DNA from 4 places in the Lysinibacillus sp. FSL K6-4013 genome. Region 2 is predicted to be linked to each of the others. Evidence: riboswitches for the same ligand, from Rfam matches in the RefSeq annotation. Region 2 holds a riboswitch; each other region holds the start of a gene.
What was found. Region 2 has a riboswitch for S-adenosylmethionine ahead of metA (homoserine O-succinyltransferase). Riboswitches for the same ligand answer to the same signal wherever they lie in the genome.
Positions count from the first base shown of each region.

Region 1: another riboswitch for S-adenosylmethionine. It lies ahead of MHB39_RS02080 (O-acetylhomoserine aminocarboxypropyltransferase/cysteine synthase family protein); the one in region 2 lies ahead of metA (homoserine O-succinyltransferase).
Region 3: another riboswitch for S-adenosylmethionine. It lies ahead of MHB39_RS02470 (MetQ/NlpA family ABC transporter substrate-binding protein); the one in region 2 lies ahead of metA (homoserine O-succinyltransferase).
Region 4: another riboswitch for S-adenosylmethionine. It lies ahead of MHB39_RS21555 (cyclase family protein); the one in region 2 lies ahead of metA (homoserine O-succinyltransferase).

Region 1 covers NZ_CP152031.1:412,910-420,806, reverse strand. Annotated here, with positions in the region: gene MHB39_RS02090 (homoserine dehydrogenase) at 1-32, opposite strand, end outside; gene MHB39_RS02085 (hypothetical protein) at 495-881, opposite strand; gene MHB39_RS02080 (O-acetylhomoserine aminocarboxypropyltransferase/cysteine synthase family protein) at 1,215-2,516, opposite strand; SAM riboswitch class I at 2,634-2,747, opposite strand; gene MHB39_RS02075 (glycerol-3-phosphate acyltransferase) at 2,903-3,535, shown strand; gene MHB39_RS02070 (DASS family sodium-coupled anion symporter) at 3,731-5,212, shown strand; gene MHB39_RS02065 (succinate CoA transferase) at 5,285-6,808, opposite strand; gene chrR (class II chromate reductase ChrR) at 7,176-7,897, shown strand, end outside.
Region 2 covers NZ_CP152031.1:2,499,103-2,506,999, forward strand. Annotated here, with positions in the region: gene MHB39_RS12380 (endospore germination permease) at 1-847, shown strand, start outside; gene metA (homoserine O-succinyltransferase) at 887-1,822, opposite strand; SAM riboswitch class I at 1,946-2,057, opposite strand; gene MHB39_RS12390 (nucleotide excision repair endonuclease) at 2,261-2,632, shown strand; gene MHB39_RS12395 (hypothetical protein) at 2,683-3,069, opposite strand; gene MHB39_RS12400 (TrmB family transcriptional regulator) at 3,093-3,875, opposite strand; gene MHB39_RS12405 (TSUP family transporter) at 4,001-4,771, shown strand; gene panF (sodium/pantothenate symporter) at 4,812-6,257, opposite strand; gene MHB39_RS12415 (YhdT family protein) at 6,257-6,520, opposite strand; gene MHB39_RS12420 (short-chain dehydrogenase) at 6,775-7,329, opposite strand; gene MHB39_RS12425 (AMP-binding protein) at 7,391-7,897, opposite strand, start outside.
Region 3 covers NZ_CP152031.1:507,982-515,878, forward strand. Annotated here, with positions in the region: gene MHB39_RS02455 (enoyl-CoA hydratase-related protein) at 1-33, opposite strand, end outside; gene MHB39_RS02460 (methionine ABC transporter permease) at 47-718, opposite strand; gene MHB39_RS02465 (ATP-binding cassette domain-containing protein) at 711-1,736, opposite strand; gene MHB39_RS02470 (MetQ/NlpA family ABC transporter substrate-binding protein) at 1,843-2,673, opposite strand; SAM riboswitch class I at 2,762-2,867, opposite strand; gene MHB39_RS02475 (PPC domain-containing DNA-binding protein) at 2,990-3,493, shown strand; gene MHB39_RS02480 (pyridoxal phosphate-dependent aminotransferase) at 3,536-4,705, opposite strand; gene MHB39_RS02485 (carbon-nitrogen family hydrolase) at 4,802-5,596, shown strand; gene MHB39_RS02490 (PucR family transcriptional regulator ligand-binding domain-containing protein) at 5,649-7,217, opposite strand; gene MHB39_RS02495 (amino acid permease) at 7,451-7,897, shown strand, end outside.
Region 4 covers NZ_CP152031.1:4,342,043-4,349,939, forward strand. Annotated here, with positions in the region: gene MHB39_RS21545 (AraC family transcriptional regulator) at 1-1,329, shown strand, start outside; gene MHB39_RS21550 (hypothetical protein) at 1,446-1,850, shown strand; SAM riboswitch class I at 1,932-2,038, shown strand; gene MHB39_RS21555 (cyclase family protein) at 2,126-2,863, shown strand; gene MHB39_RS21560 (DedA family protein) at 2,894-3,490, opposite strand; gene MHB39_RS21565 (Cof-type HAD-IIB family hydrolase) at 3,552-4,325, opposite strand; gene MHB39_RS21570 (DUF2225 domain-containing protein) at 4,639-5,322, shown strand; gene MHB39_RS21575 (hypothetical protein) at 5,345-5,698, shown strand; gene MHB39_RS21580 (erythromycin esterase family protein) at 5,836-7,248, shown strand; gene MHB39_RS21585 (DUF4272 domain-containing protein) at 7,298-7,897, opposite strand, start outside.

The DNA.
Region 1 (7,897 bases), 2.1 Mb from region 2:
AATCCTAAAATCGCTGCCTTTATAGTTGCCATTCTTGTTATTCCCTCCAACTTACATTCCGCAGTTTCATTAATGCTAATTTTCCATGGGGTTGTGTCATGACTATTTGACACCCACCGCAGTCTTTAGCCAACAACTCTTCTTTGTATGAGTTTCGCTATTTCTATATGTGTTGGAACACATACAAATTCAAATAATTCAAAATTTAACTTAAAGAAAATTGTAACGCAAATACATACATTGCACAAGAAAAATCTTTCTAGGAAGGACATTTGTTTTCTCTAGATGTGCAAAAGAAATCGGTTTCATTCCCTTTATTATACGTTTTATTAATCATTCTATAAGATTTGAACAAATATTGACTCTTTACATTTCAATATATGAATGTCTTTCTTCTATTATATATGTATGCTCAGACATTCATAACAATCCCTTTAAAGAAAAAACTCATTCCCTGTAGCAGCAGAGAATGAGCATAAAAATATGAGGGGATTTTAACTTGCTCTTGAAAGCAATTGATAGCGATATTGTTCTAAAGCGTGTTGAACAAGACTAATTTCTTCTTCTGTAAAATCTGGTATTGCATACGTACGTTCCACTAATTGAAATGTACCATACTTTAAGTAAATCTCTGTGGCAGGAAGTGAGATATGGCTCACACCGTACTGTTCATATGTCTCAAATACTTCCTTAACAGTATAGTCTTCTTTTTCAGTAAAAACTTGTTCTTGAAATGCTGTATGACCAAAAACTTGTTGCCATTTCTTTTCGACTGATGTAAGAAGGTGTTGAATGGATTTATTGTTGACAAAAACGTGTCCTTCATTTAGCTCATATATTAGATAGGATACAATGTTTTGCGCACTATAGATGTTACCCATTTTAAACACTCCTTTATCATCAGTTTTTTGGGAAGAGCAGTTACTGGCTAGGCAACTACTCTTCTATATATTCAAAAGTGAGGGAGCACTTATGAAAACATTTTCCTTTTTAACAATAATTTCCGTACTCTTAACTTATTTCCTAGTATATAGCATGGATTTAATTAAGTCAATAATACATATATAATTACTTGGTATTATTTTTTATAAGGTTCTGATAATTAACGGATGCTGTAAATAGTTGATGTAGCAACGTTTAACGCATTACCAAATGAGGCAAATCGAATGAGAAAATACGTAAACGCTACACCATTCTTCCCTCTGTTCTAAATCTTAAGCTTCTACAGTTTGTTCACTTGTTGTTGCCTGTGTAATGGCTTGATCTAAATCAGCAATAATATCCTCTACTGCCTCTAAACCGATGGATAAGCGAATGAGCGACTCGGTTACACCAGCTTGAACTAATTCGTCTGCTGATAGCTGCTGATGGGTAGTGGAAGCAGGATGTATAATTAATGACTTAGCATCACCTACATTTGCTACATGTGAAAATAGCTTCACGCTATCAATAAGCTTTCGCCCAGCTTCACGTCCACCTTTGATGCCAAATGTAAGCACTGAACCGAAGCCATTTCTTAAATATTTTTTTGCCAACTCATGTGTCGGGAAATCTTCTAGGCCATTATAATTTACATACTCCACAGATGGGTGGTTTTGTAAATATTCAGCCACTGCCAATGCATTCTCATTGTGTTTAGGGATACGCAAATGAAGCGTTTCTAACCCTTGCAATAAATTAAAGGCAGCATCTGCACTTAATGTTGGACCAAAATCACGTAATAATTGTACGCGTAGCTTTGTAGCAAAAGCAGCAGAAGCTGTATCAATTCCATAGCGTAACCCATGGTAAGAAGCATCTGGTTCAGTAAAACCTGGGAATCGCCCACTAGCCCAATCAAACTTACCAGCGTCTACAACAACGCCCCCTAAGGTTGTACCATGGCCTCCTATCCATTTAGTTGCTGAATGAACAACAACATCTGCACCATATTCAATAGGTGTAGAACCATAAGGAGAAGCAAACGTGCTGTCAATAATTAGTGGTAGCCCATTATCATGTGCAATCTTAGCTACTGCTTCAATATCTAAAACCTTTAAGCTTGGATTACCATAAACTTCTGCAAAGACAGCTTTTGTTTTATCAGTAATCACCGCATTGAAATTCTCTGGGTTTGTTTCATCTACAAAAATTGTTTTAATACCATAGTTTGGTAATGTGTTAGCAAATAAATTATACGTACCGCCATATAAAGAACTAGCTGCTACTATCTCATCACCAGCTCCAGCTAGATTTAAAATGGAAAATGCGATAGCCGCTGCACCAGATGAAAGTGCTACTGCTGCTGTTCCACCTTCCAATAAAGCCACACGTTTTTCAAACACATCAACAGTCGGATTGGTAATTCGTGTGTAAATATTCCCTGCTTCCTCTAGGGCAAAAAGACGTTGCGCATGAGCAGTGTCTTTAAATACAAAAGCAGTTGAGCGATAGACTGGAACTGTCCGAGAACCCGTCACTGGGTCTGGCTCTTGACCACCATGTAACAGCAATGTTTCTGGTTTAAAATTTGTCATTGTGTACCTCCAAATGGTTATTTTTTTACGATGGTACCGGAGATGAGGAGGATTTTTCTGTAGAAAACAAAAAACCCTCTTCAGCTAAGAAGAGGGTTGCGGTTGCAAGTTTTCCTCCCCTTATCTGCCAGATCCAAGTTAGAATCTGTAGGAATTAGCACCTTAGTAAGCTCATTACTTACTGGTTGCCGGGCATCATAGGGCCTATCCCTCCGCCGCTCTTGATAAGAGTATGAGATTCAATTTCCATCGTTGTTACACAGTATAAACATAGAGTTTTTTTCTGTCAACATGTAAATTTTATTTTTTCCGAAACTTCTGTCTGCTCTTATACGTAATATGAACGCATACACTATTTTAGAAAAAATTTTGAGAGGAGTATTTTTATGGTAAAGGCCGTGATCATTTTTCTTATGATTGGCTATTTAATAGGCTGTATTCACGGCTCTAAAGTGGCTCAATTTTTATCTGGGGTTGATTTAAAAAAAGCTGGCCACGGAAATGCGGGTGCCTCGAATGCTACTCTTTCCCTTGGCTGGAAATATGGCGTTTTAGTAGCCCTCATTGATATCGGCAAAGGCGTTGTCGCTATTATCGGTGCACATTTTTATCTAGCGGATGCCACTCATTTGACACAAGAACAAATATGGCTGCTTACTTACATTATGGCTGCTGGGGTTATTTTAGGTCATAATTTCCCATTCTATATGGGCTTCAACGGCGGGAAAGGAACGGCCTCCATCATTGGTATTTTACTTGCTGTTGATTGGAAGATTGGTTTATTTGCACTTATTTTATTTGTTATTTTATCCTTTGCAACAAATTATTTAATTGTAGGTGTTCTAGAATTTTATCTCGTTTTTTGTACAGCAACTTATTTATGGATTCCAGGCATTGGCCCAACCATTATAGCTGTCCTTCTTTTTGGCATAGCTATCATCCTGCATATAGAAAATATTAAACGTTTAGTTAATGGGACAGAGCCTAAAGTAACTACTGCTTTTAAGAAAAAGAAATAATATTTTATGGATATTTTTGTATTTTGTGTGACCATATATTTTCTCTTTATCTACTAATATTGCTGTAAAAAACATCTATTTTACACAGGTTTTTTTCTACAATAAAATAGACATATTCTTATCTTAATAAAACATTACGGAGTCCGATGTTATGGATAATAATCGTCATTTTTATCGTAGAAAGGATGAGAAATTATGTCTTCACCAAAACAAGCAGCTACAAAACGTAACTTAAAGCCTCTATGGATTGGCTTAGCATTCGCTTTACTAATCATTATTACTTTTTTACCTAATAACGGCGATTTACCTATAGCTGGGCAACGAGCTTTAGCCATCTTAGCTTTTGCAGTCATCCTTTGGGTAACAGAGGCTGTTTCATATCCTGTTAGCTCGGCCATGATCATTGCACTAGTAACTGTTTTACTAGGACTCGCTCCGTCAATGGATGACCCATCTACAGAGCTAGGAACAGCTGGCGCATTAAAATTATCCTTAAGTGGATTTAGTAATTCTGCCGTTGCTTTAGTAGCAGCAGCTCTTTTTCTAGCGGCTGCAATGCAAATTACTAATCTACATAAACGACTTGCTCTGTGGATTCTTTCACTGGTAGGAACGAAAACAAAGGCTATCGTATTTGGCGCCATTTTAGTTTCTATCGTCCTCGCATTTTTTGTTCCTTCTGCTACAGCACGAGCTGGCGCTGTAGTACCGATATTGCTTGGAATGGTGGCAGCATTTGGTTTACCACGTGATAGTCGGCTTGCTGCTTTGCTAGTTATTACTTCGGTACAAGCCGTTTCCATTTGGAATATCGGCATTAAAACTGCAGCAGCTCAAAATATGGTGGCTTTAAACTTTATCCAAGAGCAATTTAATGTGGATATTTCCTGGGGTGCTTGGCTACTTTACGCTGCTCCCTTCTCGATTATTATGTCGATCGTTTTATTTTTCATTATGATTGCGTTAATTAAACCTGAGACTAGCAATATCGAAGGTGGTAAAGAGGTCATCAAAAAACAGCTTGCAGAGCTTGGCCCATTAAAGGCTCCTGAAATTCGCTTAATCGTTACTTCCTTAGTTTTACTATTTTTCTGGGCAACTGAAGGTAAATTACATCCCTTCGATACGACCACAGTCACAATAGTTGCTATCGCTATTCTATTAATGCCTAAAATTGGTGTGTATTCATGGAAGGAAGTTGAGCCTCATATTCCATGGGGGACAATTATCGTCTTTGCTGTAGGCATTATGCTAGGAACCATTTTACTGAATACGAAAGGTGCTGCATGGTTATCAGATAAAGTTTTTGGTTCACTTGGGCTAGATGCAATGCCTTTACTAGCAACAATCGCACTCGTAACTTTATTTAACATTTTGATTCATTTAGGCTTTGCAAGCGCAACTAGCTTAGCCTCAGCACTTATACCTGTGTTTATCGTTTTAGCCTCCACATTAACGGCTAATGTGGATCAAGTTGGTTTTGTTATTGTGCAACAATTCGTCATAAGCTTTGGCTTCCTATTACCGATTAGTGCACCACAAAACATGCTTGCCTATGGTACAGGTTCCTTTACAACAAAGGATTTCTTGAAATCAGGCATTCCATTAACCATTATTGGTTTCCTTCTCGTACTTTTGTTCTCTGCAACTTATTGGAAATGGATTGGATTATTATAAGACTTTGATTAAATAAAACGTAAAAGCCTTGAAGAAACAGACTAACTGTCCTTCAAGGCTTTTAAAGTAGTATTATTGTTTCGTGAAAGCAGGGTCCTTCATCGTACCATTTTTCGCATAATTAACGTGCCATGATAGTGCTTTTTCTAGGTCATGTGGTGTATGATGTCCGCCCGTTGCCTCATTGGCATCATTAAAGTACTGCCACAGCTGTTCCCTATAATCAGGATGTGCACAGTTATCAATGATAAGCCCAACTCGTTCTTTTGGAGCAAGTCCTCGTAAATCTGCTACGCCCTGTTCAGTTACTATGACATCAACATCATGCTCTGTATGATCAACATGCGAGACCATTGGGACAATACTCGAAATATCTCCACCTTTAGCATAAGACTTTGTCACAAATATCCCTAATCGTGCATTACGAGCAAAGTCTCCAGACCCACCGATACCATTCATCATCTTTGTACCAGAAACATGTGTCGAATTAACATTACCGTAAATATCTAATTCCAATGCCGTATTCACTGAGATTAATCCGAGTCGACGAATAATTTCAGGCTGATTCGAAATTTCTTGAGGGCGCAACACTAATTTATCAGCATATTTTTCAAAATTCCCATAAACACGGTTTCCTACTTGCTCAGAAAGGGTAATAGAAGTTGCAGAAGCAAAATTCACTTTCCCTGCATCAATCAATTCAAACACTGCATCCTGAAGAACTTCTGAATAAACTTCTAAGTTCTCAAACTCAGAATCTTTAAAGCCTAGCAATACAGCATTGGCTACTGAACCTACCCCAGATTGAATTGGTCGCAAACTTGTTGTTAAGCGACCTACTTTAATCTCTTCACGTAGGAAATTTAATAAGTGAGTAGCCATAACATCTGTCTCTTCATCCGCGGGGACAATAGTTGATGGCGCATCTAATATATCCGAAATGACGATGCCTTTTACTTTATCTAAATCTAGTGGAATTCCAATTATACCAAGACGATCAGAAACATTCTGTAAAGGAATTGGATCACGCTTTCCTTGTGGTGCAGGCACGTAAATATCATGTATACCTTCTAATGCATCAAGCTGTGCTACGTTTAATTCAATGATGACTTGGTCTGCTTCTTGCACAAAAATAGGAGAGTTACCAACTGAAGTTGTAGGAATTAATAAGCCATCTTCTGTAATTGCAGCCGCTTCAATGATCGCAAAATCGATTGGTCCAATAATACCTTGACGAACAAGCTCAGCATTATGGGAAAGATGGGCATCGACAAATGTGATATCACCGCTATTGATTTTATTACGAATGCCAGCATCTGCTTGGAAAGGACCGCGTTTACGAATGACCCCTGCTTCTGCTAAGTATTGGTCTACCTCAGGGCCAAGTGATGCACCTGTAAAGACATCTACTTGGAAATCCTCTTTTTTCGCTTTCTCTACAAGTGCAAGAGGTACAACCTTTACATCGCCAGCACGTGTGAATCCACTCATCCCTAATACCATGCCATCCTTAATCCAAGATGCTGCTTCTTCGGCTGTTACAACCTTACTTCGTAATTGTTCATGACGAAGCTTTTTTGCAAATTTTTCTTCCATTCCCTATTCCTCCATTCCACTTTATTTTTGTTCAACTTGCATATTTGGTTCCAGTAAATCTGTGACATCCGTCAGAGGCTATATCTTTATTCCAGGAGCATTTCATCACCTAATAGCTAATGCTGTCTAAACATTTGAGAATAAAGATTTTGTAATTTTTGGTAGCACAACCAAATAAACAGTCGCACCTATAATTTTATACTATTTAGAATATTTAATCTATATCAAATGAAATATTTTACTTTACGAGATAATTTCTACATTTATAAATTATTGATGTATAACTTTTTATCCCTCATTATTCGATTTTGCTAGAAAAGCGTGCTATGCTCAAGGTATAGAACAGACACAAAGGAGAGAGTTTTTAATGGTTAAAGAACTATTACGTAGCCATTCCTCGGTACGCATCTATGATGGTGAACCGATTTCAAAAGAAATCATTGAAGATTTAATTGGAACAGCACAAATGGCTGCAACATCCCATTTTGTGCAAGCCTATAGTGTAATCTGGGTAACAGATGCAGATAAAAAGGAAAAATTAGGCTTACTATCTGGTAATCCACGTCAATATGAAACCTCAGGTGGGGCATTTGTTTTTTGTGTAGATTTCAAGCGACTTCAAATGGCTGGGAAACTAGAAGGAGTAGATATTGTAGCCGATTCTGCTGAAAATGTCCTTGTTGGTGTAGCTGATGTATCATTGTTTGCACAGAATTTTGTTATTGCAGCTGAATCAATGGGTTATGGCATTTGCTATATTGGAGGGGTACGCAATAAACCTTCTGAAATTAGCGAATTATTCAATCTACCTGATCACGTTTTCCCATTATTTGGGCTAACAATCGGCGTTCCAGCACGTCGCAATGAGGTAAAACCTCGTTTACCTGTATCTGCTGTATTACATGAAAATGAATACAATGTTGAAAAATATGAAGAGCTTTTACCAGCCTACAACGAGGAAATGGAAAAATATTATAACAGCCGTTCATCAAACAGAAAAATTGATAATTGGACAAAACAAATGGCTGATTTTTTAATCGAGCAACGACGTCCGCATATTAAAGAATTTTTAGCAACAAAAGGGTTTAA
Region 2 (7,897 bases):
CTATTTTATCGGTATTTTCATGAAAACAGAAGTCATGCCAGAGACACCGACAATGGCCATTGCCTTGCTATTTAGTATTATTATTATGTATGCTGCCTATTTAGGCATTGAGACTTTTGCGCGGTCTGCTGAAATCCTCTTCCCGTTATTTGTCTTTATTTTTATTTTTTTTGTTGTTTGTATTACACCTCAGATTACGTTTGAAAATATTCAACCAGTACTCGAGGCAACAAAATCATCGATGTTTTATAGTATTATTCGTTTTATGAGTATCTTTTCCTTTCCATTAATTGTGTTATTAATGCTCTATCCTGCTGGGGTTAATGTACAGCAATCCGCGCAGAAAGGCTTTTATATTGGAACCATCATGGGAGGATTTGTCTTAGTTACATTAATTGTACTATCGATTCTTGTACTGGGCCCTGAAAATACGGCTTCTAGAACCTTTCCAAGCTATGCCTTAGCACAAAGAATATCTATAGGAGATTTTTTACAGCGCATCGAAATCATCATGGCCTTTATGTGGATCTCGTCCATTTATATTCGTACTTTTATGTATTTCTATACGACGGTTGTCGGTCTTGCCCAGATTTTAAAAATCAAGGATCATCGGCCTCTCATCTTACCTATGGGTCTAATTGTCATGGGACTCTCCCAAATTGTTCATCCAAACATTGTCCATTCAAACAATTATAATAATGAAATTTGGCCAATCTTTTCCTTTATTTTCACCATTTTATTACCCATACTTTTGCTGATTGTAGCAGTCATTCGAAACCGCAAGTCCAAGGCTCAAAATAACGAAACACCTCAGCAGGAAACAAAAAATGACAATCAAAAAGTCTAATTTCTTCTACGTTAGAAAAGAAATTAGACTTTTTATTAATTAAATATGATATTCGATTTCATCTACAAAATCCCATTCATATGGTGTTTCTTGGTAAACATAGTAGTTCAACCAGTTAGAGAATAATAAATGGGTATGGGCACGCCATGTATTCATCGGCACTTGTGTTGGATCGTCATTCGGGAAGTAGTTTACAGGAACGGCGATATCTATGCCCTTCGCCACATCGCGACTGTATTCATCGGCTAATGTTGTCGCATCATACTCTAGATGCCCCGTAATCATAATATTTTTATTATCTTTTGATTGTACAATAAATACCCCTGCATCCTCTGAGTAAGATAATAGTCGTAGATCGGGATGATTGCGAACCTCGTCAATCGAAACAGATGTATAGCGAGAGTGCGGCGCAGTAAATAAATCACTAAAGCCTCGTACCAAATCCACTGTTAAATCTGTAATCACATGGGAATAGACGCCTGAGCATTTAGCAGAAAGCTCGACCTTCCCAATGCCATAATGGTGATACAATGCAGCCTGTGCCCCCCAACATATATGTAGCACGGATGTCACATTCTTTTTAGACCAATCCATAATTTCTGAAATTTCCTGCCAATAGTTAACCTCTTCAAAAGCCATTTTCTCTACTGGCGCACCAGTAATTATCATACCATCATAGCGTCGATGACGAATCTGGTTAAACGTTGTGTAAAATAGCTGCAAATGGGATTTACTCACATTTTTCGACTCATGTGTGGCCGTATTTAAAAAGGTAATATTCACCTGTAATGGTGTATTTCCTAATAAACGTAGTAATTGGAGCTCTGTTTTTTCTTTTTCAGGCATTAAATTTAAAATTAATATATTTAATGGACGGATTTGCTGTGTTTTCGCACGATCTTCTTCCATGACGAAGATTTTTTCCTCACGTAAATGTTCTCCAGCTGGTAAATTTTTCGGAATATTAATTGGCATCTTGCTTTCCCCTCTCTATAATCACTCTCTTTTAGCAAATCTTGCTTGCGTAGAATGCAATGAAATTAAAAAATCCTCCTCATTCCATACGAGATAGAATGAGAAGGATTTTTTTCACGTCCACTCTTATCTCTCAAAGGAAAAAATCCTTTGCTGGAATTAGCACCTTTCTAACGATTGTTAGAGGTTGCTGAAGCGTCATCGGGCCAAATCCCTCAGCTTCTCTTGATAAGATTATTTAATTATCTTGAATTGTAACACGAACTAGTTAGAATATCAATAATTCATAGAATATTTTGTGATTCACGCGCATGTTTCTTGGTCATTTGATGTACACTAAGCTTGCTATCTGTGGGGTTTCTACATTTAAAATTTATGGTAAACATGCCGTAATTATGTTACCATATACTTTTAGTAAGAGAGAGGAACGTGAATAGTTTGATTAAAATTGAATTTCCAAAACCAGATCTAGTAATCCGTCAACGTGAACAAGATTTAAAACCAGGTGATGTGCCAATCACACCTTACTTCGGTTTTATTGACTTCCATAAAATCACACGTGATAAAGGCGGCATTTTCTTATTCTATAATGATAAGAATGAGCTATTGTTTGTTGGGAAAGCACGTAAAATTCGTCAACGTATTAAAAAACATTTCGAGGATAATGTTTCTCCGATGAAAAACCATCGTGATGAAGTGTTCAAAATTGAAGTCTATGAAGTAGAAGATCCAATGGAACGTGAAATTTACGAAACATACGCGATTAATACTTTCCGCTCTAAATATAACGTAGACAAAGTCTTTTATTAGACATCTCATAAAGAAACCGAAATCTCATCTAAAGATTTCGGTTTCTTTTATCACATAATGGTCATACGATCAATGGGCGTACTCTGACCGTTTATTCGCAAATCAATGGTATCAAGCTCAGGATTCTTGACGGTGATTTGAAAAACATAGGGCTGAGCCTCTTTCCTTTGCTCGCTGCCTTCTTCTAACTGGATGATAAGCCTATTTCCCTCAGCTGTAATACTTACCAATACATTCCCTTTTGAATAATAAACAAGGTAATATGGAGCATCATTTTCATGTAATAGTTGTATTCTGTCATTAGAAACAATATTTTTTTGGACATTATCTGGGACAACCGTTAGCTCATGAATCGTTGGTGGATTGGTTGGTGGTGTAGCATTACAGGCTCCTAGCATTAGTAAGCTCATTAAACCTAGCAACACGAATTTTTTCAAGTTACTCCCCTTCCCTTATACGACTATTCTAAGAAAAAAGCTTTACGCTCCTTAGCAATCCAGTCTTCTAACTCCTGATCATCACGTTTTACTAATCGATTGATGAGCACATCATGCCATATATAATCCTCTAACAAATAAATATGAACGGGATCATTGGTGATAAAGGCCGTCTCTTGCGTAGATGGAGAATGACCATAAATCATTTCCTGACCATCTATCGATAAGATAAACCAATGCGGTGTAGATGCTTTTTTTGTATAATGTGTGGCTCTATGCTGGTCAATTGAGGCGAGATGCTCTCCTACATACAACGTAATGCCATGAACAGGAACATGCAGCGCCACCTCTTGCAAATCTTCACGTAAGGCATCATACATATCTTCCCACATCGACAGCATCACTTTTTTCTTCGCCTTCTTTAGAAGTGACTGACAATAGTTGATAATGGATTCCTTGCCCTTCAGCATGACCACTTTAGGCTCAGCTTCCTGTACTTTTTCCTCTAATTTCTCTAATTTCCCGCTTATAGACGTAAAATTCGACTCCCAGCGCTGTTGCATTTGCTGTAAGAACACAGACACAGGCATTGCCGAATAGGTCGTTTGTTCTGCGGTCTCTTCTTTTAACACGATGCCCTTTTCTACAAGGATATTTAAAATATCATACACTCTTGCACGTGGTATGCCAGAATTTTTACTTACCTGATAGGCACTGACATGACTTTGCTGAACAAGTGCCGTATAGGCCTTCGCTTCATATTCTGTAAAACCCATTTCTTTCAGCTGGGTGATTAATTCCTCCATGTAATCCCTCCATTATCTTTATTATAGGCTACCAATGTGAAGATTTGCCAATGAAAAAATGGGGTTTACAGCGCAAATAAAATTAGTTACTATTTCAGTAGTAACTAATTATAAAGAGGTGTCATATGTTGTTTGAAATCGATGTACATATTCTCATACTATTAATTTCTTTTGGATTTCTGGCGGCTTTTGTTGACTCAGTAGTGGGAGGGGGCGGTTTAATTTCACTACCAGCCTTACTATTTGTTGGGCTCAATCCAGCTGCTGCGGTTGCCACGAACAAACTAGCAGGAGCTATGGGCTCGCTCACTTCCTCTATTTCTTTCTATCGTTCTGGCCAGCTGGACATTCGCTCTGTCCTCAAATATTTTCCACTAGCATTTATCGGATCATTATGTGGTGCTTGGACTGTGCATCTGATTAATCCAGCATTACTAAAGCCATTAATGCTTGTTATGCTGGCGGCTGTTGGGGTATATACGATCTTTAAAAAGGATTGGGGTGCCGTCTCTACCGTAAAAAATCTATCTAAAAAACATTTGTTTTTATTTATGCTGCTATTATTTGCTATTGGTTTTTATGATGGATTTCTTGGTCCTGGGACAGGGTCGTTTTTAATCTTTAGCTTCTTATTGGTAGGCTTCGATTTTTTAAAGGCGGCTGGTAATGCGAAGTTTTTAAATTTGGCGAGTAATGTGGCTGGTGTTTGTATGTTTGCTTACTTAGGTCAAATTCATTATGTTTATGGTCTAGTCATGGGCATTGCGCAAATTGGTGGGGCTATGCTTGGCTCACGGATGGCAATCAAGAAAGGAAGTGGCTTTGTCCGCACGCTATTTATTGTCGTTACAATGACATTACTTGCGAAAAATGCCTATGATTTTATGATGCATTAAAATAAACGCCACAGAATTTGAAATCTGTGGCGTTTTGGCGTTAAATCATAAGCTTTTCGTTTTTAAATTTATGACTAGTGGACAAACTGACAATCACAAAAATAAAGAAGGATGCGACAATTGGTATCGTGACTGTATGCATACCAAAGACAGAAGGATAAAACCGATCAATCATAATATACAACAACATGCCTGAAATCATTGACGCAATCGCTCCGTATTTATTCGCTTTTTTCCAATACAATCCTAAAACGACTGTCCAAATAAAGACAGCCTCTAGTCCACCGAAGGCAAATAAGTTCAACCACACTAATAAATCAGGTGGATTGAGTGCAAAGATGACAACGGCTAGGCCAATGACTGTTGTTACAATAAAGCTTGCACGCTTTATCTCTGCATCACTAGCTTTCGGCTTCATATAATTTAAATAGATGTCTTTGACAACTGTAGAGCTGACAAGCATTAGTAAAGCATTAACCGTAGACATTGTCGCAGCCATTGGTGCAGCTAAAACGATTCCTGCTAAAAATGGCGGTAATACCTTCAATGTCAGGAGCGGCATGACTTTATCACCAATCTCAATGCCCGGTAAGACAGGTCGGGCTAACACCCCAATTAAATGCATGCCAAACATGATTGTCCCTATGGCAATCGTGCCAATAAGAATCGCTTGATGCATACTTTTGGAATCCTTATAGCTCATCGCACGAACCGCAATTTGCGGAAGTCCTACAACCCCTACACCAATGAGAATCCAAAATGTTGAGACATACAGAGGCGTTAAATCTCCTTGTGCGCCAAATGGTGACACAAAGTCAGGATTTTCAGCGACCAGTGAGGCCATTATATTGTCGATGCCTCCACCTGCCACAATGGTGCCGATTAATAAAATAATTGTACCAATCACCATAATTGAACCTTGGACCGTATCTGTAAGTGCAACCGCACGGAAGCCTCCGATAATCACATATACTAACACGGAAATCGCAAAAATAAACAGTGCTGCTGTGTAGCTTAAGCCAGTTAATGACTCAATTAAGCGTGCACCCCCAACCCATTGAGCCATCATAGCCGAAAATAAGAAAACAATGATGCTAATGGCTGATAAAATAACAATGACATGGCTTTTGTAGCGTTCACGTAAAAAGTCGATTAACGTAATGGCCTGGTAACGACGAGCAATAATGGCGAATTTTTTCCCTAAAATCATGAGTACAAAATAACCTGCTGGTAGCTGAGCCATTGCCAGTAATACCCACCCAAGTCCTTTTGTATAGGCTACACCCGGTCCTCCGATAAAACTACTCGCACTGCCATATGTAGCAATCATCGTCATTGCAAGGATAAAACCACCCATTTCACGACCACCTAGGAAATACTCCTGCAGGAATGAATTAGAGGAGCGGACATGCTTATTGGCCCAAATACCGATTCCAAAAATAATAATTAAAAATAATAGCAATGGAAATACAACTTGCCAATGCATTAGCGATCCACCTCCTCATCATCGAATGGTACCTCTTTGAAAAAGAGTTTCATCACAATCCAGATAAGAAGGATCATAAAGCCTGTCCCAGCGATACAGCTATAGAAAAACCAGGCAGGAAAACCAAATACATACGTATAATTTCTTGGATCTCCTGAACCTAATCCATAGGCAAAGCCAAACCAAATCGCAAAGTTGACAAGGACGAGTCCAATTCCGATAAGCGCCTCTCGATGCGCTATTTTAAAGCGTTGATCTTTCACATGTAATCCCCCTAACCTACTCTATTTTACTGATATGTCGCTCTGATGGGAAGAGATGTGAGTAAATAAGGATAAGTTATATGGAAATGATTTTGTTATACTAAGTAAAAAGGTAAGGAGAAGAAAGTTGCTTGATCCTGACGTTTTTCACACAAACCTAACTATCCCTCACAATTATGTAGACATCTACAACAAACTGATAATGGAGATAAGTAAAAACCTTCGTCCATCTAGTTAGACGAAGGTTAGTTAGTTTATAATGGTCGCTTTTCCCAAGGCTGCAGCGTCCCGACGATATGGATAGGTTGATCCTGTTGAATAGCAGCAACGACACCTTGCGATATTTCCTCATGCGTAAGCCATCTCGCATGACCTTCTTCCATCATAAAACCTAGCTGGATTTGCCTGTATTGCGAACGAGCAGGGAGCTTCAATTTCTCTTGGACTTCACTTAAATTCGCCTTACTCCCCAACACATGAAACAGTTTCCATTCCCCATTATTCTCTATTGAAATTACATTGGAGATGTTCTCTAATGTAGTGTCCGCATAGGAATGAATCCAAGCAACGACCAATTCAATGGGCCCGTTATGCTCGAGCGTTTCTTCTAGCTTCTCTTTTAATAAGGCTATATTACAATAATCAACTAAAATCGGCGTTAGAAGGGCAGGTTTGGTTGTTCTATTTCGCAAATCTTCCATTCGATGGGCACTACGTCCAATTACTGAGACATGGTAGCCATCATTCACTAACCAAAGGGATGTGTCAGCCAACATCCCTGTTCCACCAATAACTAATGCGTGGGCCATTTATGTGTCCCTCTCTTATTTCGGATTTAGAAAGACGTGCGTTTCTTCCTTCTCATCATACTTAACAGATAGATGAGTCAACAAGCCTATACAATGCCTTTTTATCGATTTTACCAACGCTTGTTTTCGGTAGTTCGTCTAAGAAAATCATTTGTTTTGGAATCTTATAACGTCCTAATTGTTGATGACATAGCTCATTAAGATCATCTAATAGAGAGGCTACTTGGTGGGGACAAACAATAAAAGCTGTCACGATCTCACCCCAATAGTCATCACCTACACCAATCACGGCCACCTCCCGCACATCTGGATGCCGTAGTAGACATTGTTCTACTTCCTGAGGATAGATATTTTCACCACCTGAAATTATCATTTCTTTTCTACGCCCAACAATATAAAAATCGCCTTCCGCATCCATCATCGCTAAATCCCCTGTTTTCAACCAGCCATCTTGCAGGATATTGGCAGTTTCTTGCTTCTTATTCCAGTAAAAGCGAAACATATGCTTCCCTCTTACCAATAGCTCTCCTACTTCTCCAGGTGCACAACTTTTTCCTGTATGACTGAT
Region 3 (7,897 bases), 2.0 Mb from region 2:
GCCATTTTTCTCTACATAAATTTCCTTTGTCATCTTCATTCTCCTCTTAATCTTTTTTCAACTTCGCAGCGAAGCGGTTACCGATGGATTGAATGCTCTGTACAAGGATGATTAAAATAAAGACAGTTGCATACATCACATCAACCTCATAACGTAAATGACCATAGCGATAGGCAAGGTCACCTAAACCGCCAGCACCAACCATTCCTGCCATTGCTGTTGCACCAATTAATCCTATTGTGGCAATCGTTAAGCCTAAAATAATAGATGGTCGAGCTTCACGTAATAATACATGCCAAATTATATGGCGACGTTTAATACCCATAGCTGTGTAGGCTTCTACCACTCCTGAATCCACTTCTAAAAGGGCAGATTCCATCAGTCGTGCTATATAAGGAGCCGTGTAAACAACTAATGGAACGATTACACCTTTAACACCAATTGTTGTACCAACAATTAGCTTGGTAAAAGGTAAGATGAAGAATAATAAAATGATAAATGGAACAGAGCGAACAATATTGATGAATAGATTAAAAAACTGATAGAAAAATTTATTTTCAAAGGATTGTCCTGGTCGAGTTAAAACGATTAATAGCCCTAATGGAATACCAATTAGAATGGAGAACAACAATGAAATTCCGACCATTTGAAATGTTTCGATAATTGCTTTGCCAATAACATCTGACCAATCTGTAAAGAAGCTTTGGATACTACTCATTGAACGCACCTCCTAATTCTTCCACTGCTACGCCATTCTCTGAAAAATACGTTAGCGCCTTTTGGACAATATGCGTCTCCCCATGTAGATGCACCACAATATTGCCGACAATACCGTTTTTTAATTCAATAATATTAGCTGTTAAAATATTTGGTTGCACATCGTATATCTTAGTGACTTCTGCTAATAATGGCTTACCAGTACTTTCACCAAGAAATGTTAAACGGATTACACTTCCTGAAACATTTAATTGCTCAATAAGAGAAGGGGATAAATTACGTTGTGAAATTGTATTCAAAAACTTTCGCGTTGTAGGGTGCTTCGGTTTTGCAAAAAGTTCAATCGCTGTGCCAAATTCCACAACTTTCCCTGACTCTAGAACAGAAACCTCATCGCAAATTTTTTGAATTACATTCATTTCATGGGTGATGAGCAGAATCGTAATGCCTAATTCCCGATTAATTTTTAACAACAATTCAAGAATGGCTTCCGTTGTTTCAGGATCAAGTGCACTTGTTGCTTCGTCACTAAGTAAAATCTCTGGTTCCTGTGCTAAGGCACGTGCAATAGCCACACGCTGTTTTTGACCACCTGAAAGTTGATTTGGGTAACTATCTAGTTTATCTGTTAAGCCGACAATTTCGGCATACTTAGCTACTCGGTTTTTTACTTCCGCCTCTTTATAGCCTAGCAGCTTTAAGGGAACAGCAATATTATTGTAAACCGTTGCTGTTTTTAGTAGATTGAAGTGCTGAAAGATCATCCCGATTTTTTGGCGTGTTTGACGTAATTCATGAAGAGAAAGGGTCGTAATGTCTACATTGTCTATCACTACTTTTCCCGCTGTAGGACGTTCTAGTAGATTAACGCAACGAATGAGTGTACTTTTCCCAGCACCACTATAGCCGATTACTCCATGAATTTGTCCCTTTTTTACATGAAGATTGATGCCATCCACAGCTTTTATGATGCCTTTTTTCGATTTAAATTCTTTTGAGATATTTTGTAATTGAATCATACGATTATTTGCTCCTTTCTCAACCTTCTAAAAAGCAAGAATCTGCTCGTTTTCCTATAGAGGAATTTCGGCAGATTCTTCGGCTTATAGAAGCTTTCTGAATGTATTACCAACTAGGGATTACAGAACCTTTAAACTCTTCTTCGATGAATTGACGTACCTCATCAGACTGATAAGCCTCAACGAACTTTTTAATTGTTGGATCATTTTCATTTTCAGCACGCACAACAATATAGTTCACGTATGGAGAATCAGTAGATTCCAATAAAATAGAGTCATCTTTAGGATTAATGCCAGCTTCTAATGCAAAGTTTGTATTAATAGCTGCTACATCTACTTCACTAAGTTGTTTAGGAATTTGAGCTGCCTCTAATTCAATGAATTTTAAATTCTTTTTGTTTTCTTCTACATCACGGATCGAGGCTGTTAAGTCTGCGCCATCTTTTAACTTAATATAGCCAGCTTCCTGTAAAACAAAGAGGGCACGCGCTCCATTCGTTGGGTCATTTGGTAAGCCAAACGTTGCACCGTCAGGAATGTCATCAAAGGATTTATATTTTTCCGAGTAGATACCCATTGGATTTAAAATCGTTTTGCCCACTGGTACTAAATCTGTATCATGATCTTTATTAAATGTATCCAGGAAAGGCTCGTGTTGATAGCTGTTCGCATCAAGATCACCTTCAGCTAAGGATGTATTAGGTAAAACATAGTCAGAAAATGATTTTAGCTCTACTTCCAGCCCGTTTTCTTTTGCTACTTTAGCTGCTACTTCTGCAATTTGCTCGTGAGGACCAGAAGTGACACCTACGACGATTTTCTTTTCATTAATTGCCTCAGCTTGGCCTTTACTATCTTCTTTAGAGCCACAGCCTGCTAAAGCTGCTACTAATGTTAGACTTGCTAAACCTACTAAAAATTTATTTTTCTTTTTCATGAAAATACCTCCAAGATTGTTTTTATCGGTTTCTTGAAAATAAAAAAACTCTCTTACAAATTAAGAGAGGCTCATGAAAAGATGTCCTCTCTTATCTATCAAACGAAGATCGTTTGCAGGATTTAGCACCTTCCTTTAAAAAAGGAGGTTGCCGAGCTTCATAGGGCCAGTCCCTCAGCTACTCTTGATAAGAGATTTATAATATTTTTTTGTAATTCCGATAGAACTAATATAATTTATAGGGTATAGTAAGTCAATAAATAATTTTTAAATTTTTTATATAATTATAATATTTCGACACAAAAGAGGGATAACAATGTCTGTAAGAGTTAATTATGGTATAGGTTCATTTGGTAAGGTTATTAGTGCTCGTTTTCTAACGGGAACAGATATCATTGAAGGGATTGAAGCGCTTTGCGAAGAGAATAGTATAGAGTCAGCCACAATTGTAAGCTGTATTGGCAGCTTTCAAAAAAGTAGCTTTGTTTATTTAGTGCCAGATGCAACAGCTCCAATTCAAGTTCGTTTTAGTGATGTGATTGAAAAAGAGGGACCATTAGAATTTATTCAAGGTTCAGGTGTGGTGTGTAAGCGAGATGGTGGATATGAGACACATTTCCATGGCTCTATGAGCGATCAATGGGGTGTTGTATCAGGTGGGCATTTAATAAAAGGGGGCAACCCTGTTATTACTGCTGACATCGTGTTGGCAGAGGTACAAGGGATTCAACATATTCGAAAATGGGATGATGAAACAGGTCATGTTCAATTTTATCCATTAGAAAATGGTTTAGGGCAACCAAGGAAAATTGAAAAATAGTAATAATCCTGTAGCTAGGGATAGCTACAGGATACGGCATCCTTATCTATTAAATAATTGTAATTGCTCGATTCTATGGATTGCTTCACGTAAGCGCTCCTCACTAACCAGCAACCCTACGCGCACATAGCCCTCACCATATTGACCGAAGCCATTACCTGCTGCTACAGCGATATCAGCTTTTTCGAGCAAAAGATCAGCAAACTGTTCACTTGTATAGCCTAGTGGTACAGGGAGCCATGCGAAGAAGGAGCCTTTTGGAGCCGTAACATGCCAGCCAATTCTTCGAGCTTCTTCAATGAGTACATTGCGGCGACGCTCATAAGTAGCTCGTAATTCATCCGCACATTGTTGGGAAGCCGTCAGTGCTACTGCTGCGGCTTGTTGAATGGCAGGGAATTGACTACAAAACAGATGATCCTGAATTAGATTAATAGCAGCAATAATCTCGGCATTCCCTACAGCGAAGCCTATACGCCAGCCAGCCATATTATAGGTTTTCGATAATGTATACATTTCAACTCCTACTTCTTTTGCACCCTTTGCTTGAAGGAAGCTAACTGGTTTATTACCGTCAAATCCTATTGCCCCATAAGCAAAATCATGTGATACGATAATATTGTGCTCCTTCGCAAAGCGAACGGTCTCTTCAAAAAACGCAAGTGATGCTGTACCACCTGTAGGGTTGTTCGGGTAATTTAAGTAAAGAAGCTTTGCCTTTTCTTTCACTTCATCAGGTAATGCATGATAATCAGGTAAGAAATCATTTTCAGCAAAAAGTGGCATCACTTCAAAATTGACGTCCCCTAGTACGACACCTGATAAGTAATCTGGATAGCCAGGGTCTGGTAAGAGCATCGTGTCACCAGGGTTTAACACAGCTAAAGGTAGCTCAACTAGACCAATTTTTGTTCCACCAAGAATCGCTACCTCTGTATCAGGATTTAGTTCTACCTGATATTCACGTTGATAAAAGTCGGCAGCAGCTTGGCGTAATTCAGCGAGACCTCTAAATGGTGAATATTTGTGGTTTTGAGGATTTTCAGCTGCTTCCTGTAATGCTTGAATGATGTGAGTAGGCGTTGGCTGATCAGGATTTCCTTGCCCAAGGTTAATGACATCACGCCCTTCTTCTAGGGCCAAGTTTACTTTTTGAACGAGTGCTGCAAAAAATTGAGTGGGTAGTTGCTGTAGTTTTTTAGAGAATTCCATGCATGATCACCTTTTTCAGAATATAATAATTATTATTGAAGAATATGAAGCAAATAGTATTACTTTTTCTGTTAATTGTCTAGAGGAGGAATGGATATGAAAATCGGATGTATTCAATTAAATGTTGGCTTTGGCAAGGTTGAAGAAAATTTTGAACGTGCCGAGGATAAGATTCGTGAAGCTGCAAAAAATGGGGCAGAAATCATCGTGTTACCTGAAATGTGGAATACAGGCTATGCTTTAGAGAAACTACCTGAGCTAGCAGATATCAATGGTGAGCGGACAAAGGCCTTTTTGGCTAAACTTGCAAAGGAACTTGATGTACATATTGTAGGGGGCTCTGTTTCAACAAAGAAAGGCGACAAATTTTATAATACGATGTATACCTTTAATCGTAATGGAGAACTTGTTGGAGAATACAGCAAGGCACATCTTTTCCGTTTAATGGACGAGCATCTTTACTTGGAAGCAGGGGATGAAATGAATCGTTTTGCTTTAGATGATATTGAAGCTGCGGGTGTCATTTGCTACGATATTCGCTTCCCAGAATGGTTACGTGCACATGCATTACAAGGAGCAAAGGTATTATTTGTACCAGCGCAGTGGCCAACTCCAAGGATTGACCATTGGAAAACATTGCTGCAGGCTCGTGCAATTGAAAATCAATGCTTTGTCATTGCAGTAAATCGTATTTCGAAAAAGGTAGAAAATTTTAATGGGCAATCTATGATTATTCAGCCTTGGGGAGAAGTACTTTGGGTTGGTGCTGAGGATGAGGAAGTAGCGGTGATTGATGTAGACTTTTCTATCGTCGATGAGGTACGTGGAAGAATCCCTGTTTACGATGATCGTAGACCTGGACTGTATCAGGATGTAGTTGTGAAAGGGTAAAAAAGAGGCACGCTTAGAAGGGAGATTCCCTTTTGGGCGTGCCTACTTTTTTCTAGCTCTTATCCTCAATCAATGAATTGGCTAGTAGCATAAATTCAAGTGTAATGCGGTTATGCCCGTTCATGAAATTTTTCCCTAGTAAACTTTCAAGCTTTTTTAAGCGGTGATAGAGTGTTTGACGAACAATAAACAATTGATTCGCTGTTTGCTGTTTAGAGCCATTTGTTTGTAAATATACCTGCAATGTTTCGAGAAGCTTGCTATTATATTTTTCATCGTATTCAATAACGGGCTGTAAATAGTCATAAATCACTTCCTGTAAATCCACCTGCATTTGTAATTTATAAATTAAATGATATAAATGCAGATCATCATAAAAGAACGAGGACGTTTGTACTTTTCGACAAATATATAAGGTTTCTAGTGCAGTTTGATAGCTTTTAGGAATTTCATCTACATCACAAACGACCTTTCCAATGGCTATCTGATAACCTTGAGCTTGCTGCTTTTTATAGAATTCCGTTTTGGCCAAGGAGGAAAACATGTTGTTTAACATATCACGAACGGCTTTACTATCTTTTGTATGCAATAAAATAAAAATAACATAGCTTTTTCTTTCAAATAAAAATGGAATAAAGCCATGTTGCTCAAATAGATTACGATAATAAAGCTTACTATAGACAACATCCTCCTGAGCCTTTGTCAACGTATTAGGAGAGGCCAAAATAAAGACAGCTCCACTAGATTGTGTATAGTTAGCATAATGTGTAACGATAAATTTGTAGATTTCCTCCTTAGACAGTTTTTGATCAATCCAATCAGCTAAAATCGAAGCATCCTCAATATTCTTTTTTTCCTCAATATAAAACTCTCGCATTAAAAGCTGTGCCAACGCTGTTGCCGTGCGATCTAATATTAATAATTCAAATTCGGAGAAAAGCCCATCTTCTCGATAAATTGATAAATCGGCATAATGTTGATCAAATAGAAAAATAGGCTCATGTTTAAATTGCTGAGTCGATGTATTCAATGTTAGGAATTGTTGCCGCTTTTTATGCGCCATATTCGGGAAAAAGACAGGCTCTCTTCCCTTAATGGAAAACATAATTTGTATTTTTAATTCATTATACATATTTTGTAAAATATCGTCCGTGTTTTGTCCCAATACTGCATTTTTGTTCAATGTTTGTGAGTAAGCTTCTAGTGAAGAAATCAGTAGATACTGCTGATTGATAATTTGGCTATGTAAATCCTGTGTAATACGAACAAAAGGAACTGCTTCATGGAAAACAATAATAGGAAACTGGTGGCGGTTGGCAAGTGTTAAAATCGCTTCAGGTACTGCTTGAATAGAGGTTCCATATTCAATACAAAGGGCAGCACAATTTTTTTGAATGATGGCTTCAATAAAGGATACAAAGTCCTCAATACTATGTTGGAGACTAAGCCCTGTAGTTAATACTAACTCTTCACCAACTAAAAAATTATCAACATGTATGATTTCTAGTACATGTACCCATTTCACGTTCCTTGTTAATCCCTCATGACCTGCAACTACCTCCGCATTTTGAAAATATTTATTCTGTAAAACGTCTAGTACTTTTAGTTGAAATGGGCTCAATTTTGCCCCTCCTTTTGACATGCATCCATTTGGTTTGATTTCAATAATTTCTACTTAATGCTGAAAATTATCTCATAAAATCATTTTTAATTTATTTTAAGAATATTTAGTCTATTTTACATTATGTATAAAACAAAAGTATAGAATTTTACAGTTTGTCTATTACTTCAACGTTATGAAAGATGTAAGATTTTTGTAAGCGATCAAGCAATCTACTAAAAGAGGTGACAGATATGGGGCAACAAACGCATTTACAAAGAGGATTAAAGAAGCGGCATATGACGATGATTGCGATTGCCGGTGTAATCGGTGCCGGACTATTTATGGGGAGTGGCTCGGTCATTAACTTAGCTGGTCCAGGGGCAATTTTATCGTATATATTTGCAGGAATTATCGTTGTATTAGTTATGCGTATGCTAGGTGAGATGGCGGCAGTCAATCCAACGAGTGGATCGTTTGCTCACTATGCACATGAAGCCATTGGTCCGTGGGCAGGTTTTATGATTGGATGGTTGTATTGGTTTTTCTGGGTAATCGCCATTGCTTTAGAGGCAACAGCAGCAGCTGCCATTATTCAATATTGGTATGATGGGATTCCTTTATGGCTATTAAGTCTGTTCTTAACTGTAGCACTTACATTAACAAATGTTCTTTCTGTCAAAGCTTTTGGTGAGTTTGAG
Region 4 (7,897 bases), 1.8 Mb from region 2:
AACATTGTCAATCTCAGCAATAGTCAAAATTCATATAGTCATTTTACAAGTATCAGCGAACGACATCTTCTCCCCTTTTCACAATGTCATAGACTGCTAGAAGTCATCTATCAAAACCGGTTAGCGGAGGATGAACACACGATTTTTGAACAGCATGTGCACTTTCAAGAGCTGATGTTATTACTCTTACATCAAACCATACCCAAGCAGATGAAAAAAAATGATCGCCAATCTGTTGAGCAGTCCATTAACCAATTACATAAACATTTTGAAAAAGAGTGGACGGTTGAGCAGCTAGCACAGTTAGCTGACGTCCCAAGGTGGAATTATACGCGCATTTTTAAAGATATTACGGGACAAATTCCTCTTCACTATTTAAATAACATTCGTATTGAAAAAGCTAAGCAATTATTAATAACAACAAATGATCGAGTATATGAAATTAGCCAGTCTGTCGGATTTAATAATGAGTATTATTTCAATCGTCGTTTTAAAGAACATGTCGGCATTTCGCCAGGACAATATCGAAGAAGTCAAAGCAGCCATCTACGTGTATTTGCACCATTCTTAGAAGATTTCTTTGTTGCCCTTGGGATTACGCCAATTGCTCAATTCAGTCATTCAAAATGGGGAAAACAAGACTATTTAGGTCTACAGGAAGTGCCAGATATCGATGTACAAAATAGAGAAATGGATCGACTCCTTTACTATAAGCCAACTTTAATTATGCTAGATTCTGGTGTAGAGCGTTGGGAATCCTTTCCGCATTTAAATGAGGTAGCCCCCGTCTGCCATCTCTCACACCCTGGAGAGAATTGGCAATCTACGTTATTTAAAATTGCAGATCTAACAGGAAAAACCTCCTTGATACAAGACGTAATCCTACAATATGAAGATAAAGTACAACAAGCAAAAGGAATTCTTAGTAAATCCGTTTATGGGCAAAGTGTGGCATTTCTCCGTATTTCAGCCATTGGCATCACTCTATACGCTGGTCCTGAGTGTGGCTATACGGGCCCCATTTTATATCATGACTTAGGTTTAATGCCCCATTCACTAGTATGGAGTATTCCGCCCAATCAACGTAAAGCCCAACTGACATTTGATCGATTGATGCAATTAGATGCCGATCATTTATTTATTACATTTGATAAACAACATTCCATTCATGAGAATGAAGAACGTGCTATTTTAAAAACACCTACTTGGAAAAACCTAGAAGCTGTTAAAACCAACTGTGTCTATGAAGTAGACTTTTTAACATGGATGAATTATGGCATTTTATCACATAGTAAAAAAATTGATGATGTCTTGGATGTACTTGGCTAAAAAGGAAGCTCACTTTAGCTTCCTTTTTAAATGTTTAGGACAAACATTGTATTGTAAATAACACCGAAAGTCGTTTGGCTACATAAGATAAGATATCAGGCTATAGGATAGGAGGAATGATCTTGTATTACAATCCTTATCCGTATTTTGTTCATCCCTATCATTATCCAACATCGCCAATTGCAAATCATTTTGCCGTTAGACCCTTTTCTCAACATCTAGCAATGCCGACCAATAATCCTTTTCCACCTGTCGATACACACAAATTAAAAGCTTCAGCAACACGGATAAAGGCGATGATGCAGCAAGCTCAATTACTTACGGATAAAATAGATAGCTCCCAACAATTCGCACATGATTTAATGAATGCTGCTCAACTTTCAAATAAAACAGAGGTTGAAAAATTAATCACATCAACAGGCATTACGATGAAATTTGAAACGAACTATACACCAGACAGTTTTAGAATACGTCTTATTGATAATGATTGTTGTGGAGTCACCTTGAATTTGAATTGGTGAAAATTCCTAGTGAACTTGTAAACTATAAAAAACTATGCTAAAGTGTTTGTATTGTTATTTCTGAAAATTCTTATATTACTTTTCTTATCAAGAGAGACGGAGGGATTGGCCCGATGAAGTCTCAGCAACCAGCTAAACAGTATGGTGCTAATTCCAATTGGCAAAATGATCAGCCTTGAAGATGAGAAGAACTACCGTTGTTTCAGCAGGAGTCCTCTTCTATAAGGGGACTCCTTTTTATGTACCACTATTTTTAACAGAAAGCAGGGAAATAGATGTCTAATGAACTTTTACAAGCATTGCAATTATTAAAATCGAAACAGTGGGTTGACTTAACACATACATTCGGCCCTAATTCACCACATTTTTTTATGTTTGAGGACGCTAAATTTGAAACGTTATTCTCTCATAAGGATGGCTTCTTCGCCCAACAATTTACGTTCCCCGGTCAATATGGCACACATATCGACCCACCCATTCATTTTGTGCGAGATACTCGCTACTTAGAAGAATTAGAACTAAAAGAGCTTGTTCTCCCCCTTGTTGTCATTGATAAATCACAAGAGGCTGCAAGCAACCATGACTTTGCATTAAGTGTTGAAGATATTCTTGATTTTGAGGACAAGCATGGAGAAATAGAAGCAGGAACATTTGTAGCATTACGTACAGATTGGAGTAAGCGCTGGCCAGATAAAGAAGCTTTCAGTAATAAGGATGCAGATGGACATAACCATATCCCTGGCTGGGGTTTAGAAGCTTTACAGTTTTTACTAAAAGAACGCAAGGTAAGCGCAATTGGTCATGAAACATTCGATACGGACTCTGCCGCCGATTTTCGTAAAAATGGCAAGCTAGATGGTGAATATTTCGTACTTGAACAAGACACCTATCAAATTGAGCTAATGACGAATTTGGACAAGCTACCTGCGAAAGGCGCTATCATCTTCAATATCGTACCTAAGCCAGAAAAAGCATCTGGCTTCCCTGTGCGCTCATTTGCTATTTTGCCATAACATAAAAGTCGGTATAGCGTATACCGACTTTTATGTTTGTCCATTTCTTTTTTTGAATAGAAAGTAAGCAATGAGCATCCCTACAATAAATAAAAGGATAAGATAGATACTATAATGAGTCAGATAGTATCCAACAAATCGCCATTTCTCTCCAAGCATCTTTCCTAATGATATAAATGTGAACGTCCAGATAAATGCCCCTGTATAGGCAAAAAGCGCAAACTTTCTATAAGGATAATTATTAATAGCCGCAATATACGCTGTCAAATGACGTACCCCGGGGATAAAATAGCCAATTAATAATAGGGTAGGTCCTATTTTTGTAAACATCTTTTTCGTAAAGTCAATTTTTTGCTCTGTAATATGAATTTTAGGCCCATATTTCTGCAATAACGGTAAGCCAAAACGATAACCAATATAGTAGCTTAAGGTAATGCCTCCAACCGCACCAATCATTGCACTGACTAAAGCAGGAATATGTTCAAGACTTTCTCGGTAAACACTATAGCCTACATAAGTTAGAAACACCTCATCAGGAAGTGGCACCCCTACAATACCTCCAATTAGAATCACGATAATTCCAAAGTATCCGTAATGTTCAATTAGAGACTGCACGTGATGTGCCATAAATCATCCCACCTAAAATTTATTAAAATTTACCTGCTATATATAGTGTAGCCTCAGCGCTCTAAATGACTTGAAGCTGACGTAAAGCAAAATCGATACCGTTATCAGTAGATTTCTTTGTAACAAAATTGGCAGCACTTTTTAGAGCTGTGCTACCATTCCCCATGGCAATTCCTAATCCTACATACTCCAACATGTCAATATCATTATCCCCATCCCCAAAAGCAATCGCATTCTCAGGGTCGATGTTAAAATGATCCAGTACGGCTTTAATAGCTATTGACTTCGAAACATCCTGCTGTAATACATTCACAATATAAGGATGCCATCGCTGCAAAAATATATTCGAAAACTGGCTAGTATATCTTTTTTCAGCCAGCTCATCCGCATATAGACACATGAGAAAAACCTCTTCATCTACAATTTTTTCATTTATAAGTGGAAAATCCCGTAAAGATAAAGTTTCCTGCATCGCTCTTAAAGCTACTGGACTTTGTATGCTATTCATATATAGCTTCTCTGTAAAAAATGTTAGGCTATGCTGCTGTTCCTGTGCAAATGCCTGTACATTTCGGACAATTTCTTTGGCAATCGGAGTTTTATGTATGACAAGATCCTTATGTTTCACATAGGCCCCATTTGCAGTAATAAAGGTTTCAATCCCTAGCGCTTTTAACTCATAGCACATAGATAAGGGTCTTCCAGTAGCCGCTACAAGATGGATTCCTTTTTCTTGCAATAGCTGAATAGCTTGTTTTGTACTTTCTTCCACACAGCCATCCTCGTAATTAATCAATGTGCCGTCTACATCAAAAAACACGATATTATACTTCATTTTGAGCACCTCCTTTATAATCATTTAGAACCAATTTATAATTTTTCTCCCATGAAACATGTGAAAGTATTTTGACAAACTTTAAGCAAACTATATAACTTCCTTTTGCACCACCGATAAAAACTATTACAAGCGTATTTATAATAATATTTAACTAAAAATTCCTTGAATATTTTTAATTTAATAATTCTAAAGGAGTATACCAAAGAACACAAAATTGTTAAAATAATAGATAATACCTTAAATACATTGAACGATAAAATCTTACGTATAAATAGAACAAAAGAAATAGCGCGCAAAGGAGTTGATTCTTATGGCATTTAACATTTACTACTATGAAAGTAGTGTAGACTGTAAATTTTGCAAAAAGCAGTTTACCACATATAAAGTTCGCCCTAATCGATATAAAATTATCGAAGAACAAACGGATTTCATGCCTGTTTATGATGGTCTAAACCCTTTGCTGTATGAAGTTGCTGTATGTCCACATTGTGGCTATGCCTACCATAAATCTATGACACGGACATATGGACCTTTCATGCTACTCATTGATGAACTATACATTAAAGAGCTCCAGAAACCTATGGATATCTGTCAGGAACGTACAATTGATGATGCCATTATCAGTTTTAAGCTCGCCTATTTAGTATCCCGTGCGTCAATGGAAGAATCTCTTTTAATGGCTAATTTCGCTCTAAAAATTGCTTGGCTCTATCGATTAAAAAAGGACGAAGAGTCTGAAAAGCGCTACCTTTTTGCTGCTAGAGATTTTTATAGTAAATCCTTTGCCTCCAATCAAGAAGGTGGAGAGAGAATTCAGTTTTTACATGCTGAATTAAGCCTTCGACTTGGTGATATCCCTGAAGCTAAAAAAGGTTTTTCACGTTTAATTGCAGATCGAAATGTTTCGACGAAATATCGTAAGCTTGCACGCAATCGTTGGGAAAATTATAAATATGACGAACAACCCATAACAATTAATGAAATCATTAATTAATGGGACGAGGAGATGATTGGTTATGTTGCTATTTCAAAAGAAAATTGATGTGAGAGAAGAGGATATATATTCAGAGCTACATCATTTTTTATTAAGAAAAAATAATCGCTACCTAACAAACGAAGAAGTTGTCGCTCTAACAGGCGTATCATCCGAATTGCTTTATAAATGGGTAAAAGCAGGAAAATTAAAGAACACCATTTTCCCTAATTTAGGGGCACCATGTGAACGATGTGGACAAATTACACAAGCTAAAATTTGTGTTAGCTGCTCTTCCTCCATTGTTGGTACATTAAAACAAGAAGAAAAGGATCGTGCATGGTTTAACCAAATTCAACGTAACCATGTAAGAGCAAGTACGTATCACTATAAATAGCATGCCAACCTCCATCAATTGGAGGTGTTTTTCTTTTTTACATACTAAATTTAAACTAATTTTAAACAAATTCTTCCTAAACTTTAAACTTGCCTTTCTATAATTAGTATCAATATAAAGTGAAGGGCTGATAATTAATGAGGAAAGCTAGGAAGCATAAGGTTTTATTAAGTTTTGCATTGGCAAGTTTAATGACAGTAAGTGGAGTAGTAAATGTCTCTGCTGCTGTCCCTGTAAATGAGCAGATTATTAAAAACGATTCTGCCGTCAAACAAGCTAGGACTTCTAATGAAACATTACTTGATTGGAAAAAATGGGTGAATGACCATGCATACAGCCTGTCATCCATCCAGCCTGAAACGTTTGCCGGACAAAAAATTCCCGCTAACAAATTTGACGATTTAGAGATGCTAAAACCTTTATTACATGATAAACGTATTGTCTTTTTAGGGGAAAGCTCTCATGGAGTGGCGCAATTCAATCTAGCGAAAACTCGTTTAATACAATTTTTACATCAAGATATGGGCTATAATGTCCTTGCCTTTGAAAGTGGTATGGGTAATGTGATGAATGCTCAAGGACAAATTGATAAACAAGCAGCTCTACAAACAATGAAGGATGCCATTTTCGGCGTTTGGTGGACAAAAGAAACTTTGCCTCTGTTTGACTATGCAAAATCGACTCAAGCAACAGAGCAACCTCTTGTACTTACTGGCTTCGATATTCAACAGCAAGGAGCATTTACGAACGGAGATTGGCTGCAAAACCCTAAGTTGGCTCAGCAATTCAATGAAGCTGAGAAGCAACTTGCTGAATGGAGCTCGGGAAAAGATTTGAAGGGCTATCAAAAAGTAAAAGCTACTATAATTGATGTGTATAAACAGGTAAAATCAGAAATACAAATCAAAGAAAAAGAGCTACAGGCAGCTTATCCAAAAGAGCCTCATATTGTAAAACTAATGGATCGCACTCTAGCAGATCGTATTCGACTAGCAGACGAATATATAGAGTTAACAATTCAGTCCAATATCGATATTGAACAAAATAATATAGAATCATTTTTGCAAACTATGGAATGGCGAGATCAAGCGATGATGGAGAACTTACTTTGGTTAGCTGAAGAGGTGTACCCAACAGAAAAGTTTATTGTATGGGCTCATAACGATCATATTCGTAAAGCACAATCGGATGTAATGGGATCTCCTTACCCAGTTAAATTAATGGGGGAACGTTTACCTGATATCTATAAGAAATATAGCTATGTATTAGGTCTATACATGACTAGTGGAGAGACATCAAATAATATGGGAGAACCTATGCCTGTTTTACCTCCTGTCAAAGGATCTATTGAAGATATTCTGTCTTCAACAAATAAACCTTACACATTCATCGATTTACGCAATCGACAAAATGAACGAGGCAACTCATGGATGTTTGAACCACGCTTATCCTATAGTTGGGGAATGATACAGGAAAGTCTTGTTCCGCGCGACCAATACGATGGTATACTTTTAATAGATCAGGTGAATAAACCAACTTATATTAAATAATCTCTCTTATTAAACAATAGCAAACTAGATTTCCTAGTTTGCTATTATTTTAAGTATCCATCGATATAGTATCCCATTCTTCGCCTTGATATCCAATCATCCAAAATAAGCCTCTCCGTCTTTCCATCACAACACTTTCATTTAATGCTAAAGGAGCTTCTTGTCCATTGATGCGGCTATCTACACAAGCCCAATGTAATCTGTAAATTTTATCCGCCTCATCCACTATATCTTCCTTACTGCGCAGTACCGTTTGACCATAAAATTGCTCAAATGTCTCGCAACGGGAAACTACTTGAATTGCATATTCACAATCACATACATCGTCAGGGAAATTTAGCTCTTCCACAAGCCCCAATGCCCAAATAAGTGTCCAATAGGCTTCATATTGCCATGATATATTGACTGCTTCTTGAGCACCAGGATGCTGAGCCTCAAGAAAGAATTTTTCATGCTCCGTTAAAAATTCATGCACCTCATATGTGTGTAGCATATTGGTAAAGAATTCTCTAGACTCCTCAATATCACCCCTCTGTGCTACATCACATGCGAATTGAATAACAATTAACAGGGCAACCGCTCTTCTTGCAATATCCTCTTGGCTTTTAAATTGAAGATTTTCTACTGGTGGTAGCTGAGGAAGTGATGA